DNA from 3 places in the Streptomyces sp. NPDC018947 genome. Region 1 is predicted to be linked to each of the others. Evidence: riboswitches for the same ligand, from Rfam matches in the RefSeq annotation. Region 1 holds a riboswitch; each other region holds the start of a gene.
The links. A riboswitch is a leader RNA that binds a small molecule or an ion and turns the genes downstream of it on or off. The one in region 1 is predicted to bind cyclic di-AMP.
Positions count from the first base shown of each region.

Region 2: it holds a riboswitch for cyclic di-AMP, as region 1 does, so the genes downstream of both, ACH499_RS12395 (M23 family metallopeptidase) here and ACH499_RS21410 (transglycosylase SLT domain-containing protein) in region 1, are expected to answer to the same signal.
Region 3: it holds a riboswitch for cyclic di-AMP, as region 1 does, so the genes downstream of both, ACH499_RS15110 (M23 family metallopeptidase) here and ACH499_RS21410 (transglycosylase SLT domain-containing protein) in region 1, are expected to answer to the same signal.

Region 1 is NZ_JBIRZD010000011.1:81,639-86,650, reverse strand. It holds gene ACH499_RS21420 (outer membrane lipoprotein carrier protein LolA) at 1-578, opposite strand, end outside; gene ACH499_RS21415 (polyprenyl synthetase family protein) at 866-1,876, opposite strand; cyclic di-AMP (ydaO/yuaA leader) riboswitch at 2,683-2,856, shown strand; gene ACH499_RS21410 (transglycosylase SLT domain-containing protein) at 2,860-3,351, shown strand; gene ACH499_RS21405 (HAD family hydrolase) at 3,400-4,209, opposite strand; gene ACH499_RS21400 (GNAT family N-acetyltransferase) at 4,423-5,012, shown strand, end outside.
Region 2 is NZ_JBIRZD010000005.1:108,276-113,287, forward strand. It holds gene ACH499_RS12385 (M16 family metallopeptidase) at 253-1,605, shown strand; gene ACH499_RS12390 (M16 family metallopeptidase) at 1,602-2,990, shown strand; cyclic di-AMP (ydaO/yuaA leader) riboswitch at 3,182-3,345, shown strand; gene ACH499_RS12395 (M23 family metallopeptidase) at 3,358-4,122, shown strand; gene ACH499_RS12400 (HPr family phosphocarrier protein) at 4,275-4,556, opposite strand; gene ACH499_RS12405 (GNAT family N-acetyltransferase) at 4,734-5,012, shown strand, end outside.
Region 3 is NZ_JBIRZD010000007.1:16,528-21,539, reverse strand. It holds gene ACH499_RS15125 (tetratricopeptide repeat protein) at 1-22, shown strand, start outside; tRNA gene ACH499_RS15120 (tRNA-Met) at 118-191, shown strand; gene ACH499_RS15115 (PP2C family protein-serine/threonine phosphatase) at 357-1,592, shown strand; cyclic di-AMP (ydaO/yuaA leader) riboswitch at 1,817-1,973, shown strand; gene ACH499_RS15110 (M23 family metallopeptidase) at 1,985-3,016, shown strand; gene ACH499_RS15105 (aldo/keto reductase) at 3,166-4,110, shown strand; gene ACH499_RS15100 (PrsW family intramembrane metalloprotease) at 4,151-5,012, opposite strand, start outside.

The sequences.
Region 1 (5,012 bases):
GTGGCCGGCACCTGCCTCTCCGGCTGCCCGGCACCGTCGGGCGCGGTGGAGTGGTAGACCTCGTTGGACCGGCTGTCGTAGCCCCAGACGTCCTTGCCGTCGTGGATCAGGCTGTACTCGGCGGCGTTCTCCATCAGGGAGAGTTTCTGCCGGTCGGGGCCGTCGGCGGCGACGCGCAGCGTGTGCGTGCCGGACGCCAGCGCGGTGAGCTTGGCCGACGGGTCGGCCGCGGAGCCGCCGTCGTCGCCGCCCGCCCGGCCCGGACCGCCGGACACGCCGGACATCAGACCGCTCTCCAGGCCGCCGAGGTCGGGCAGGCCCAGGTCGGTGCTGATCTTGACGGTGCCGGACAGTCGCTGGACGTCCGACTCGGCCATCTTCTGGAGGAGTTGTCCGGCCGTCACCTTCGGCAGGTCCGGGTCGCCGGAGTCGGCGAGCGCGGGGACGAGCCCGATCGTGGCGGCCGCCACGCCCATCACCGCGACCGGGACGACGTACCGCGCGGCCTTGCGCCGTCCGGCGCGCGGCGCCTCGCCCTCCCCGGCGGTCGTGTTGTCGTCGGAATCGAACGGTGCCATGTGTGCCCTCCGTCGTCGGCGGCGGCTGTCGCGGGACCTCGCACGTGTTCACCCGTGAGCCGCCATTCTCACCCGAATCGGTGAGGAGTGGTGGTTTTCCGTGACTCCATCTGACCAAACCGGCCGCGACCAGGCGTCAGACCCCGGACTCAACTCCGCGTACTCCTGCGGGATGAGACGGAGGGGCGGCGACTCCCCCGGCCCGTAGGGGGTGGGGACCCGTCCGGGGGTGGCGGCGGACGGAAAGGGGGGTGCGGGCGACCGGGGCGGGCGGGCCGCCCGAGGCGTCAGCCGGCCCGGTGGACCACGGCGTCGCACAGCTCCACGAGCGCGGACTTCGCGTCGCACTCCCGCAGCGGGGCCAGCGCGGCCCGGGCCTCGTTCGCGTACCGGACGGTGTCGCGCCGCGCCTGTTCGAGCGCGGGGTGGGCGCGCAGCAGGCGCAGCGCCTCGGCGTGCCGGGCGTCGTCGCTCAGGTCGGAGTCCAGCAGCTCGCACAGCGCGATGTCCTCGGCGAGCCCCAGCCGGGCCGCCCGCTCGCGCAGCCGCAGCACGGGAAGGGTCGGGATGCCCTCGCGCAGGTCGGTGCCGGGCGTCTTGCCGGACTCGTGGGAGTCGGAGGCGATGTCCAGGACGTCGTCCGCGAGCTGGAAGGCGACGCCGAGGCGCTCGCCGTACTGGGTCAGCACGTCGACGACGGTCTCGTCGGCGCCGGACATCATCGCGCCGAAGCGGCAGGAGACGGCGACCAGGGAGCCCGTCTTGCCGCCGAGCACGTCCAGGTAGTGGTCGACCGGATCCCGCCCGTCCTGCGGCCCCGCCGTCTCCAGGATCTGGCCGGTGACCAGCCGCTCGAACGCGAGGGCCTGCACGCGGACCGCCTCGGGCCCGAGGTCGGCGAGGATCTGGGAGGCGCGGGCGAACAGGAAGTCGCCGGTGAGGACCGCGACCGAGTTGCCCCAGCGGGTGTTCGCGCTGGGGACGCCGCGGCGCACGGTGGCCTCGTCCATGACGTCGTCGTGGTAGAGCGTGGCGAGGTGGGTCAGCTCCACGACGACGGCCGAGGGCACGATGCCGGGGGCGTAGGGGTCACCGAACCGGGACGCCAGCATCACCAGCAGCGGCCGGAATCGCTTGCCTCCGGCCCGCACCAGGTGCTGGGCGGCCTCCGTGATGAACGGCACCTCGCTTTTAGTTGCCTCAAGCAACCCTTCCTCGACGGCCGCCAATCCGGTCTGGACATCGGCTTCCAGAGCCTGGTCCCGCACGCTCAGCCCGAACGGCCCGACGACGGTCACGAGGGGTCTCCTGTCTGCTGGTGTCTACTGGCGATTACCTGGCTTGTCGATAGGTCGCTGCCACCACTCAAGTCAGCGTATCCGGTCACGTTTCGATCACCGCTAGCGCCCACCGTTACAGGCCGGTCGGTATCGGATCATGCACGGTATGTTTTTGATCAGGTGATATGAGCAGATATCGACCGACATCGTCAGGGACGCATTCAGGACACGGCGCGCCGGGAGCCGCCACCGAAGATCCCACCACCCCTCCCGACGGAGCGCACCCCGGGAGCGCCACCCGTCCGGCACCCGCGCCCCGCCCTCTCGCCCGCACGGTCCACACCCCTTCCCCTCCCCTGCGCACTGGTGCCCGCGAAGCGCGACGGAACACCGGCGCGAGCCGCCCGCGGAGCCGCCGGCGCCGGGCGCCCCACCGGGGACGGACCACCCGCGGGAAGGGCGGCCCGGCCGAGCGGCTCGAGCGCGCCGGAACCGCCCGGACGACCCCCGGCGCCGAAGCCGTCCTCACCGAGGGCCGGTTGGCCACCAGTTGGCCCGAATGCCCGATTTGCCGAGCTTGTTGAGGCCAGTGAGTTGCCTCACGCCACAGCAGTCACACGCGGCCACCACCGAAGTGCCGCCGGCCCTTTGCTCCGTAGGCCAGTTGGCCCTTGCGGCCGCAAAGGATCAAGCACCCCAAATCCCCCAGACCAAGGTCAACTCGCCCGTCGGGTGATTCCTGCACTTGTTCCGGACATGTGCTCTCGCATACGTTCCCGGCCTGTCGGGCGGACGCCGAATCCTGCCACCGCCACGACACACCGACATTTCAGTCATCCACTCGACACACTCGCGGGCAGGAGCGGGGGACCCAGGTAAGTCGCCGCACCGGTCACCACCGGAGCGGCTCGGGGTGAAGCCGTGCCCTTCGGGGCGCGGCCGGGCACCTCCCCGCCCGAACCCGACAGCTCACCTCGCAGGCGTAGGAGAGGGACACACACATGCCTGCCAACGGTCAGAACCGTCACACCCGGACCGCTCGCCTCGCCCGCAAGCTGGCCCTCGCCGGCACCGGCGCGGCCGTGCTCGCCATGCCGCTCGTCGGCGCCGCCACCGCGTCCGCCGCCACCCCGGCCGCCGCGACCACCGCCACCACGGCGGCGACGACGTACCCGGACAACCTCGACGGCTGGATCCGCGAGTCGCTCGACGTCATGGCGCAGCACGGGATCCCCGGGACGTACGACGGCATCCACCGCAACATCATGCGCGAGTCGTCCGGCAACCCGCTCGCCATCAACAACTGGGACATCAACGCCATCAACGGCACCCCGTCCAAGGGCCTGCTCCAGGTGATCGACCCGACCTTCCGGGCCTACCACGTGGCCGGCACCTCCTGGGACCCGTACGACCCGGTCGCCAACATCACCGCCGCCTGCAACTACGCGGCCGACCGCTACGGCTCCATCGACAACGTCTTCGGCGCGTACTGAGCCGTACCACCAGGAAGTGAGCCGTGACCGGCCCCCACCGGGCGGGTCCTAACCGGCTCCGAAGACGCGTTCGAGGACGACGGCCACGCCGTCGTCCTCGTTCGTGAGGGTGACCTCGTCCGCCACCGCCTTGAGTTCGGGGTGGGCGTCCGCCATGGCGACCCCGTGCGCCGCCCAGTGGAACATCGGGATGTCGTTGGGCATGTCGCCGAAGGCGATCGTCCGCCGCCGGGTCAGGCCCAGGTGCTCGGCGGCGAGCGCCAGCCCCGTCGCCTTGGTGACGCCGCACGGCTGGAGCTCCACCGTGCCCGGCCCCGACATCGTGACCGTGGCGAGGGAACCGACCACCGCGCGCGCCGTCGCCGCCAGCTCGTCGTCGGACAGGCCGGGGTGACGCAGCAGCACCTTGCTGACCGGCTCGGCCCACAGCTCGTCGCGCCGCTCGACGCGGACGGCGGGCAGGGTCGGATGGGGCATCAGATAGCCCGGCTCGATGAGCGTCAGCCCGTCGACGCCGTCCTGGTCGACCGCGGCGTACACCTGGCCCACCTCGGCCTCGATCTTGCCGAGCGCCGTCTCGGCCAGTTCCCGGTCCAGGGTGACCGACCACAGCATCCGGTCCGCGCCGGCGTCGTAGACCTGCGCGCCCTGGCCGCACACCGCGAGCCCGGTGCAGCCGAGGTCCTCCAGCAGCGTCCGCACCCTCGGTGCCGGCCGCCCCGTCACCACCAGGTGCCGCGCCCCGGCCCGGGTCACCCGCGCGAGCGCGGCCAGCGACCGGTCGGAGACGGTGTCGTCGCCTCGCAGCAGCGTTCCGTCGAGGTCGGTGGCGACGAGTGAATATGCGGTGCGGTCCATGATCAGAGAATACGGACACCGCACCTGTCGGACTCCCCCACGACCGGTTGCGCACGAGGACGTTCGCAGGTGTCCGAATCCTGACGCAACACCGTCTAAAGGCGGTTAAAGGCCTGTGCACCAGTTGGCAACAACATGGTCTGCCTTCTACCCCGCGGACTGACCCCGGGGGTACCTTCCTGTTGACCAGGGGGACTTGATCGGGGGGTCGGGTTGAGCGCCGGACGTGTACGCGTGCTGAGGCCGGAGGAACTGGGCGAGGGGGAACGGGAACACTGGCGCGCCCTGCGGGCCGGGTCGGCGTCGCCGCGCAACCCGTTCATGGAACCGGAGTTCACCCTCGCCGTGGGCCGGGTACGGCCGCGGGCGCGGGTGGCCGTCCTGTACGACGCCGGTGAGGCGGCCGGTTTCCTCCCGTACGAGCGCGGGCCCCTGGGGGCGGGCCGCGCGATCGGGCTCGGCGTCTCGGACTGCCAGGGAGCGGTGCTGCGGCCGGGGCTGGTGCCGGACACCCGCCGGCTGCTGCGGGCCTGCTCCCTGTCGAGCCTCGCCTTCGACAACCTGGAGGCCGAGCAGGGCCTGTTCCTGCCCTGGGCCGCCGAGGAGCACACCGCCTACGTCATCGACGTGGAGAAGGGCTACGAGGCGTACGAGAACGTGCTGCGCGCCCAGTCACCGAAGTTCCTGAAGACGACGCTCGCCAAGGAGCGCCGGCTGGGGCGCCAGGTCGGGGACGTCCGGTTCGTCTTCGACGAGCGCGACCCGGCGGCGCTGCGCACGCTCATGGAGTGGAAGTCGGCGCA
Region 2 (5,012 bases), on a different contig from region 1:
GACGCGGTCCATTGTGGACCGCGGCACTGACAGCGACCGACCAGGACCCGTCACGGGCTGCCCGGCCCGGCGCGCTGCCCGCAGGGTACGCCCTCGCGCCCGGCCGCCCGCCAACCCCGTTCTCGCTCTCGGCGTACGCGGACCGGGAACTCCACCGGCGGCCCGCACGCTTGCATACAGTGGCAGGACCGGCGGAATTCCGCGGTTCCGCCCCACGATTCCATCAAGGATTCCGCGATCGAAGGGACGTACATGCCCATGGGTCACACGGCCACAGCGCAGGCAGGCTCCGGCGGCCTGACAGCGACCGAGCACCGGCTGGCCAACGGCCTGCGCGTGGTGCTCTCCGAGGACCACCTGACCCCGGTCGCGGCGGTGTGCCTCTGGTACGACGTCGGCTCCCGCCACGAGGTCGAGGGCCGCACCGGTCTGGCCCACCTCTTCGAGCACCTGATGTTCCAGGGCTCCGCCCAGGTCAAGGGCAACGGCCACTTCGAGCTGGTGCAGGGGGCGGGCGGCTCGCTCAACGGCACCACCAGCTTCGAGCGCACCAACTACTTCGAGACCATGCCCGCCCACCAGCTCGAGCTCGCCCTGTGGCTGGAGGCGGACCGGATGGGCTCCCTGCTCTCCGCCCTGGACGACGAGTCGATGGAGAACCAGCGCGACGTCGTCAAGAACGAGCGCCGCCAGCGCTACGACAACGTGCCCTACGGCACCGCGTTCGAGAAGCTGACCGCCCTCGCCTTCCCCCAGGGCCACCCCTACCACCACACGCCGATCGGTTCGATGGCCGACCTGGACGCGGCGACGCTGGAGGACGCGCGCGCGTTCTTCCGCACCTACTACGCGCCGAACAACGCGGTGCTGTCGGTGGTCGGCGACATCGACCCCGAGCGGACGCTCGCCTGGATCGAGAAGTACTTCGGCTCCATCCCCGGGCACGACGGCAAGCCCGCGCCCCGGGACGGCTCCCTGCCCGACGTGATCGGCCGGGAGCTGCGCGAGGTCGTCGAGGAGGACGTCCCGGCGCGCGCCCTGATGGCGGCCTACCGGCTGCCGGAGGACGGCACGCGCGCGTGCGACGCGGCCGACCTCGCGGTGACCGTGCTGGGCGGCGGCGAGTCGTCCCGCCTCTACAACCGGCTGGTGCGCCGCGACCGCACGGCCGTCGCGGCCGGATTCGGCCTGCTGCGGCTCGCCGGGGCGCCCTCCCTGGGCTGGCTGGACGTGAAGACGTCCGGCGACGTGGAGGTGCCGGTCATCGAGGCCGCCATCGACGAGGAGCTGGCCCGGTTCGCCGAGGAGGGCCCCACCGCCGAGGAGATGGAACGCGCCCAGGCCCAGCTCGAGCGCGAGTGGCTGGACCGGCTCGGCACGGTCGCCGGCCGCGCCGACGAACTGTGCCGGTACGCCGTCCTGTTCGGTGACCCGCAGCTCGCCCTCACCGCCGTGCAGCGGGTCCTGGACGTCACCGCCGAGGAGGTCCGCGAGATCGCCGCGGCCCGCCTGCGTCCCGAGAACCGCGGGGTGCTCGTCTACGAGCCGACCGCCTCCGCCGACGAGAACGACGCCACCGACGAGAACGAGGAGGCGGCCAAGTGACCGAGCTCGCCACGATGGAATTCCACCCGCAGCCGCAGGCCGGCGAGCCCAAGCCCTGGGCGTTCCCGGCGCCCGAGCGCGGCAGCCTCGACAACGGCCTGACCGTGCTGCGGTGCCACCGCCCCGGCCAGCAGGTCGTCGCCGTCGAGGTGTCGCTGGACGCCCCGCTGGACGCCGAGCCCGCCGGCCTCGACGGTGTCGCCACGATCATGGCGCGCGCCTTCTCCGAGGGCACCGACAAGCACTCCGCCGAGGAGTTCGCCGCCGAGCTGGAGCGCTGCGGTGCCACCCTCGACGCGCACGCCGACCACCCCGGTGTGCGGCTGAGCCTGGAGGTGCCGGTCTCCCGCCTCGCCAAGGCGCTCGGCCTGATCGCCGACGCGCTGCGGGCGCCCGCGTTCGACGACAGCGAGGTCGAACGGCTGGTGCGCAACCGGCTCGACGAGATCCCGCACGAGCTGGCCAACCCCTCGCGCCGCGCCGCCAAGGAGCTCTCCAAGGAGCTGTTCCCGGCCGACTCGCGCATGTCGCGCCCGCGCCAGGGCACCGAGGAGACGGTGGCGGCGATCGACGCGGCCGCCGTCCGGGCCTTCTACGAGAAGCACGTCCGCCCGGCCACGGCCACCGCCGTGGTCGTCGGCGACCTCACCGGCGTCGACCTCGACGCGCTGCTCGGCGAGACCCTCGGCGCCTGGACCGGTGCCCCCGCCGAGCCGCGCCCCGTGCCGCCGGTGAACGCCGACGACACCGGACGGGTCGTCATCGTGGACCGCCCCGGCGCCGTCCAGACGCAGCTCCTGATCGGCCGCACCGGAGCCGACCGCCACGACCGCGTGTGGCCCGCGCAGGTCCTCGGCACGTACTGCCTGGGCGGCACCCTCACCTCGCGCCTGGACCGCGTCCTGCGCGAGGAGAAGGGCTACACCTACGGCGTGCGGGCGTTCGGGCAGGTGCTGCGGTCCGCGCCCGACGGCACGGGTGCCTCGATGCTCGCCATCAGCGGCTCCGTCGACACGCCCAACACCGGCCCGGCGCTCCAGGACCTGTGGACGGTGCTGCGCACCCTCGCCGAGGGCGGGCTCACCGACGCCGAGCGCGACGTCGCCGTGCAGAACCTGGTGGGCGTCGCGCCGCTCAAGTACGAGACCGCGGCGGCCGTCGCCGGCACGCTGGCCGACCAGGTCGAGCAGTACCTGCCCGACGACTACCAGGCGACGCTGTACCGCCAACTCGCCGCCACGGGCACCGTGGAGGCCACGGCGGCGGTCGTGAACGCCTTCCCGGTGGACCGGCTGGTGACGATCCTCGTCGGCGACGCGGCGCAGATCAGGGAGCCCGTCGAGGCCCTCGGCATCGGCGAAGTCACCGTCGTCGCCGCCGAGTAGCGGCGCACGCGTGCGGCGGCCCTGGTGACCCGAGCGTCACCAGGGCCGTTTTTTGTCCCAATTGAGGGAGAGGCTGCCTGTCCGTCCTGTGGCGTGCGCTACAAAAACCCTGTTGCGTTTGAGGATCGAAGTCGGCCGCGTCTAGCGTCGTCCCGGCTGTCCGTCAGGCAGTGCGCCGCACCCGCGGCACCGGACAGTCATCGCCGAGTCCCCGTACGGCGCGAGCCAGGGGAGCCGGGGACCCATCACGTCCCTGGGGTGAATCGGACGCCCGCGCGTGCAGCGAGGGGGTCCGTAGGAGACCTTCCTGCTCCGAACCCGTCAGCTAACCCGGTAGGCGAGAGGGAAGGAAAGGACCAGCCTCTACATGGCGTTCACGCGCGCCTCCGGGAAGCACCGCCGTCCCAGCCGCATGCAGCGCACCACCGCCCACGCGGCGGGCGTCGCGGCCCTCGCCACCACCGGCGTCGTCGGCACTCTCGCGGCCCCGGCCCTCGCCGCCGAGGCCGAGGCCGAGCAGACCGGTCTCACCCCCGTCGTCACCATCGGCGACTCCGTGGCCGCCGAGATCGACGCCCAGGCCACCGCCCAGCAGGAGGCCGCGCAGCACGCCGCCGCCCGCGAGGCGGCGATGGAAGCCGCGCGTGAGCGGGCCGCCGAGGCCGCCAAGGAGGCCCGCGAGGCCAAGGAGCGCGCCGCGCGCGAGGAGGAGCGCAAGCGCCTCAACACCTACGTCTCGCCGATCACCGGCTCCTACGTCTCCACGTCCTACCAGGCCGGCAGCTCGCTGTGGTCCTCCGGCAGCCACACCGGCGTCGACTTCCACGCCGCCACCGGCACCACGGTGCACGCGGTCGGCGTCGGCACCGTCGTCGAGGCCGGCTGGGGCGGCGCGTACGGCAACCAGGTCGTCATCAGGATGCACGACGGCACGTACACGCAGTACGGCCACCTGTCGTCGATCGGCGTCTCGGTCGGCCAGTCGGTCGTCGCCGGCCAGCAGATCGGCATCTCCGGCGACACCGGCAACGTCACCGGCGCCCACCTGCACTTCGAGGCCCGTACGAGCCCGGAGTACGGCTCGGACATGGACCCCGTCGCCTACCTCCGCTCCCACGGCGTGAACATCTGACGACGGACGGTACGGATGTCCGAGGCCCCGGCTCACCGAGCCGGGGCCTCGCGGTTCTCGGCCCCGGGGGCGACCGCACGGCGCCCGCCCGCGGAAGGACGCACGAAAGGCCCGCCCGGTGGTCCGGGCGGGCCTTTCGGCGCGTGATCGCTTCAGACGGTCTCGGGAAGCTCCTCGAGCCCCTCGGCGACCAGCCTGGCCAGACGGTCCAGGGCCGCGTCCGCGCCCTCGGCGTCGGAGGCGAGGACGATCTCCTCGCCGCCCTGGGCGCCGAGGCCGAGGACGGCCAGCATCGAGGCCGCGTTGACGGGGTCGCCGTCGGCCTTGGCGATCGTCACCGGGACGCCGGTGGCCGTGGCGGCCCGGACGAAGATGGAGGCGGGGCGGGCGTGGAGACCCTCGGCCCAGCCGACGTTGACGCGGCGCTCAGCCATGTGTTGCTGCCCTTCAGGTGTACCGGGTTGTCTAGACCAGTTTCCCACATCATGACCCATGGCCGGACGGCCGTGCGACGCGCGGGCCGGCTGTCCGGCCGCGGCCCCCGCCCGGCCCTCCGTTTCTCCACAGACTGCCCCGCGCCGTTGTCGTACGCGAGCCGTACTCTGGGGCCCATGCAGACCTCGTCGGACCGGCACGAGTACCCCGCCCACTGGGAGGCCGACGTGGTGCTGCGCGACGGCGGCACCGCACGCGTGCGCCCCATCACCGTGGACGACGCCGAGCGCCTGGTCAGTTTCTACGAGCAGGTGTCCGACGAGTCGAAGTACTACCGTTTCTTCGCGCCGTACCCGCGCCTGTCCGCCAAGGACGTCCACCGCTTCACGCACCACGACTTCGTGGACCGGGTGGGGCTCGCGGCCACGATCGGCGGCGAGTTCATCGCGACCGTG
Region 3 (5,012 bases), on a different contig from region 1:
GCGGCAGGAGCTGTCCGCGTGACGCCGCGCGAGGCCGGGCCGCGGTGCCCCCGCGGCATCGCCGGCCGAAGCGATTTGCTTCCGTCGGCGGGGGTGACGTACTGTTCCATTCATCGACGCGGGGTGGAGCAGCTCGGTAGCTCGCTGGGCTCATAACCCAGAGGTCGCAGGTTCAAATCCTGTCCCCGCTACTGAAGGCCGAGGGCCGGAATCCGAAAGGGTTCCGGCCCTCGGTGTTTCCGCGTGCATGTCACCCGACCGGCCGCCACGGCTCGCTCCCCGCGCCCCCTCCCGGAACCCTGGAGGGCGGGACGGTGTGCGGCGTCGAGGTGCGGGGCGGCGGGAGACGAGTGGTGGTGCGGCCGAGTGAGGTGGAGGACGAGGGACCGTACGCCACACCCGGCGGCCGGCTGCCCGGCGACCCCGTGCCCGACCCGGGGCTCGGTCACGCCCGGGCGCCCGTACCGCCGGCCGCGCCGCGCGGCCCCGGATGGGGTGCGTACGGCCGCGGCCTCGTGCGCGTCCTCCCCGTGCTGCTGCTCGTCGTGGCCGTCGCCTACGACCTCTTCACCCCCCGGTACTTCACCGCCGGGCCCCTCTACACGGCCGCGCCCCTGGTCGCGGCGCCGCTCTACTCCCGGCGCGGCACCGCGCTCACCGGGGCCGCCGCCGTCGCCGCCGTCATCGCGCTCCAGGCGGGCAAGGGCGTCGTCCACTACGTCGACTCGCTCACCGAACTGATCACCATCGCCACGGTCGCGGCCCTCGCCGTCTTCGTGAACGCCTTCGTCCGCCGCAGCGACGAGCGCCTCGCCTCCGCCCGCGAGATCGCCGAGGCCGCCCAGCGCGCCGTGCTGCCCGAACCGGCCGACCGCATCGGCGGCTTCGAGATCGCCGCCCGCTACGAGGCGGCCCAGGCCGACGCCTTCATCGGCGGCGACCTGTACGCCGTGCAGGACAGCGCGTACGGCGTCCGACTGATCGTCGGGGACGTGCGTGGCAAGGGCATGGGCGCGGTCGCCGCGGTCGCCGTGGTGATCGGGGCGTTCCGGGAGGCCGCCGAGCAGGAGGCCACGCTGGAGGCGGTGGCGCAGCGGCTGGAGCGGGCGCTGGCGCGCGAGGGCACCCGGCGGGACGGGCTGGACGCCTTCGAGGGGTTCACCACCGCCGTCCTCGCCGAACTCCCGCACGGCGACGGCGTCGTCCGCATCGTCAACCGCGGCCATCCGCCGCCCCTGCTGCTCCATGCCGACGGCACCGTCGGCCCGCTCCAGGCCCGGGACTCCGCGCTGCCGCTCGGGATGGGCGAGCTGGGCGTGTGGCCCGACCGGGCGGAGCAGACCGGGTTCCCCGGCGGTGCCACGCTGCTGCTCCACACCGACGGACTGTCGGAGGCCCGTGACGCCCACGGCCGGTTCTACGACCCCCAAGCCAGGCTGGCCGGCCGCGTCTTCCGGCACCCGGCCCATCTGCTCGACACGCTCGCCGACGACGTGCGCCGGCACTCCGGGGACGGCATGGCGGACGACATGGCGCTCCTCGCCGTACGGCGCCCCTGCCCCGGCGACCTTGATCAGCGTCACGGGTGGTGACGGCGCGACCGCCCTCCGCATAACAACTGACACACCATCAGAAAGAACGGGTTTGAGGAAGTGGCCTGAAACGTGGTCAACTCGCCCCGTTTTGACTGGTCGTGAGCCTTGTGTTCCGGCCGGAAGACTTAATGATCAGCCGGAACGGCTTGGAATCCACGCCTCGCTTCTATTAACGTTCGATAACGCAGCGCGGTCGTCCCAGCCGTCACAGAAGGCGGCTCCGTGCGCACGCGCCGAATCCCGTGAGGGAACCGGGGAACCACCACCTTGGGGTGAATCGGGCGTACACCGCCGTGGAGACACGGTCCGGTTACGCGCGTAGGAGACCTTCCTGCTCCGAACCCGTCAGCTAACCCGGTAGGCGGAAGGAAGGAAAGGAGCGCGCCCACGTGGCGTCCAACCGCCCTGTCCCCGAGGCCCCGTTCATGCCCTCCCGGCACGACACCGAGACCTTCGGCTACGACCTCCACCGCGCCGAAGAGGGCCCCTGGGAGGAGTGGAATCCCACCGCGGAGTCCGTCCGTCCCGTACGCGGCAGGCACCGCGTCGCCAAGCAGCGCGGCGGACTCGCCCGCAGCTCCACCGTCCTCGGCGTCGGCGTCATCGCGGCCGTGGGAGCGGGCGGCATGGCCAGCGCGCAGACCGGCAAGCCGCCGGTGCCGATCTCCATGCCCGATCTGCCGAACGTCGGCTCGCTCATCTCCGACGACGAGCCGGAGGAGCCCGAGGGCTCCGCCACCCCGCTCAGCAGTCTCGTGACCTCCGCCGAGACCGCCGAGGGCACCACCGACGCCGGTGAGGCCCTGCGGGAGCGCATCATGGCCCAGGCCGAGCAGCAGCAGGTCCAGGTCGAGAACAAGGCCGCCGCGCAGGCCGCGGCCGCCGCCGAGAAGGAGGCCGCCGAGGCCGCCGCCAAGGCGGCGAAGGAGGCCGAGGAGAAGGCCGCCGCCGCCAAGAAGAAGGCGGAGGAGGAAGCCGCGAAGAAGGCCGAGGCCGAGCGGCTCGCCGAACTGGCCAGGCAGTACACGCTGCCGACCTCCTCGTACACGATCACCTCCACCTTCGGTCAGGCCGGCTCCATGTGGTCCTCCGGCCACCACACCGGCCTCGACTTCGCCGCCCCCACCGGTACCCTCATCAAGGCCGTCCACACGGGCACGATCACCGAGGCCGGCTGGGCCGGTTCCTACGGCTACCGCACGGTCCTGACCCTCGAGGACGGCACCGAACTCTGGTACTGCCACCAGTCGTCGATCAACGTCAGCGTGGGCCAGAAGGTCAGCACCGGTGACGTCATCGGCCGCGTGGGCGCCACCGGCAACGTGACCGGTCCGCACCTGCACTTCGAGGTCCACGTCGGCGGCGCCGAGGGCGGCGTCGACCCGGCCGCATGGCTGATGGGCAAGGGCCTCAGCCTCTGACCACCGCCCGGCTCCCTCCCGGAGCCGGGGCGCGTACCCGAGACCCCGGCGGTCCTGACGACAACCCCCCGACGTCAGGGCTGCCGGTCCGCGCGATCCTCCGCGCCGTTCCGGAATGAGCCGGTGCGGCGCGTTCGTTGTCGTAGGGCATGACTTCTCTGCGCAAACTCGGCTCCAGTGACCTCGAGGTCTTCCCGCTCGCCCTCGGCGGCAACGTGTTCGGCTGGACCGCCGGCCAGGAGGCCTCCTTCGCCGTCCTCGACGCCTACACCGCCGCGGGCGGCAACTTCGTCGACACCGCCGACTCCTACTCCGCGTGGGTCGACGGCAACAGCGGCGGCGAGTCCGAGACCCTCATCGGCACGTGGCTCGCGGCGCGCGGCAACCGCGCCGACGTCGTGATCGCCACCAAGGTCAGCCAGCACCCGGAGTACCCCGGCCTGTCGGCGGCCAACATCAAGGCCGCCGCCGACGCCTCCCTGCGCCGCCTGGGCACCGACCACATCGACCTCTACTACACCCACTTCGACAAGCCCGAGGTGCCGGTCGAGGAGATCGTCGGCGCGCTCGACGAGCTGGTGAGGGCGGGCAAGGTGCGGCACATCGGCGCCTCCAACATCTCCCCCGAGCGGCTGGCGGCCTCCCTGGAGTTCTCCGACCGGGAGGGCCTCGCCCGGTACGTGGCCGTGCAGCCCCACTACAACCTGGTGTCGCGCGACACGTACGAGGGCGGGCTGCGCGACCTCGCCGAGCGGTCCGGACTCGCCGCCGTCCCGTACTACGCCCTGGCGTCCGGCTTCCTCACGGGCAAGTACCGGCCGGGGACCACCGTCGACAGCCCCCGGGCGGGGGGCGCGGCCACGCACCTGGAGAGCGAGCGGGGGCGTCGCGTGCTCACCGTCCTGGACGAGATCTCCGAGGCCCACGGCGTGCCGGTCGCCACGGTGGCCCTGGCCTGGCTGGCCGCCCAGCCGACGGTGGCCGCGCCGATCGCGTCGGCGCGGACCGTCGAGCAGCTTCCGGCGCTGCTCGGGGTGGCGGAGCTGGAGCTGACGGAGGCCGAGGTGCTCAGGCTGACGGAGGCGTCCGCCTGAGCGGCGTTCCGCGCCGCGGTCGCCACGACCCTTGCGGACGCTAGGACCGGTACGGGTTCGGGGGCGGGACGTACGGGGCGTAGGCGTAGGCGTAGGCGTAGGGCGGATGCGGGGCGTACGGGTGGGGCGCCGGGTGCGCCCCGTAGGCCGCCCAGGGCGGTACGGTCCGCGGGGCGGGCGGTGCCGTGGCGCGGGCCGCGTGGTCCAGCGCCGGGCGCGCCACCTCCCGGCGGCGCCACAGCTCGGTCAGCAGCTCCCGCTCCCGGACCACGTAGTCGGCACCCGCCCGGCCGCGCGTGCCCCGCTGCCGCAGGAACGCCAGCGAGGTCGCGTACGCCTCGTACTCCGCCACCGCCCGCGCCGCCGGCTTCCCCGCGTGCCGGCGTGCGTGCCGCCGCGCGATGCGCCGCGCCCGCATCGAGGCCAGCGCGAACGGCTCCGCCGGTGCCAGCCAGCCGGCCACGGCGTAGACGGGCAGCTCGGCGCGCACGGTGGCCAGTTCGCGCTGGCGGGTCCAGATGGCCAGCCAGGTCAGCAGGCCGAAGGCCGGCACCATGAACGCCCCGTACACCGCGAAGAAGCCGTACTCGCCGAGCGCTGCCGAGCCGTTCCACAGGGCGTGCATGCCCATCGCGAGCAGCAGGCCGGACGCCGGGAGCAGGGCACGGCGCACGGGGTGCCGGCCGTCGGCGCGCAGGGCGGCGATGCCGAAGCCGATGCCGGTGAGCACCGTGAACAGCGGGTGCGCGAACGGTGACATGACGACGCGGACGAAGAAGGTCGCCGCGGTGACCGAGGCGACGCCCCGGTCGCCGGTGAGCTGGTCGGTGCCGAACGCGGTGCCCAGGTAGAGGATGTTCTCGGTGAACGCGAAGCCGGTGGCGGTGACGCCGGCGATGACG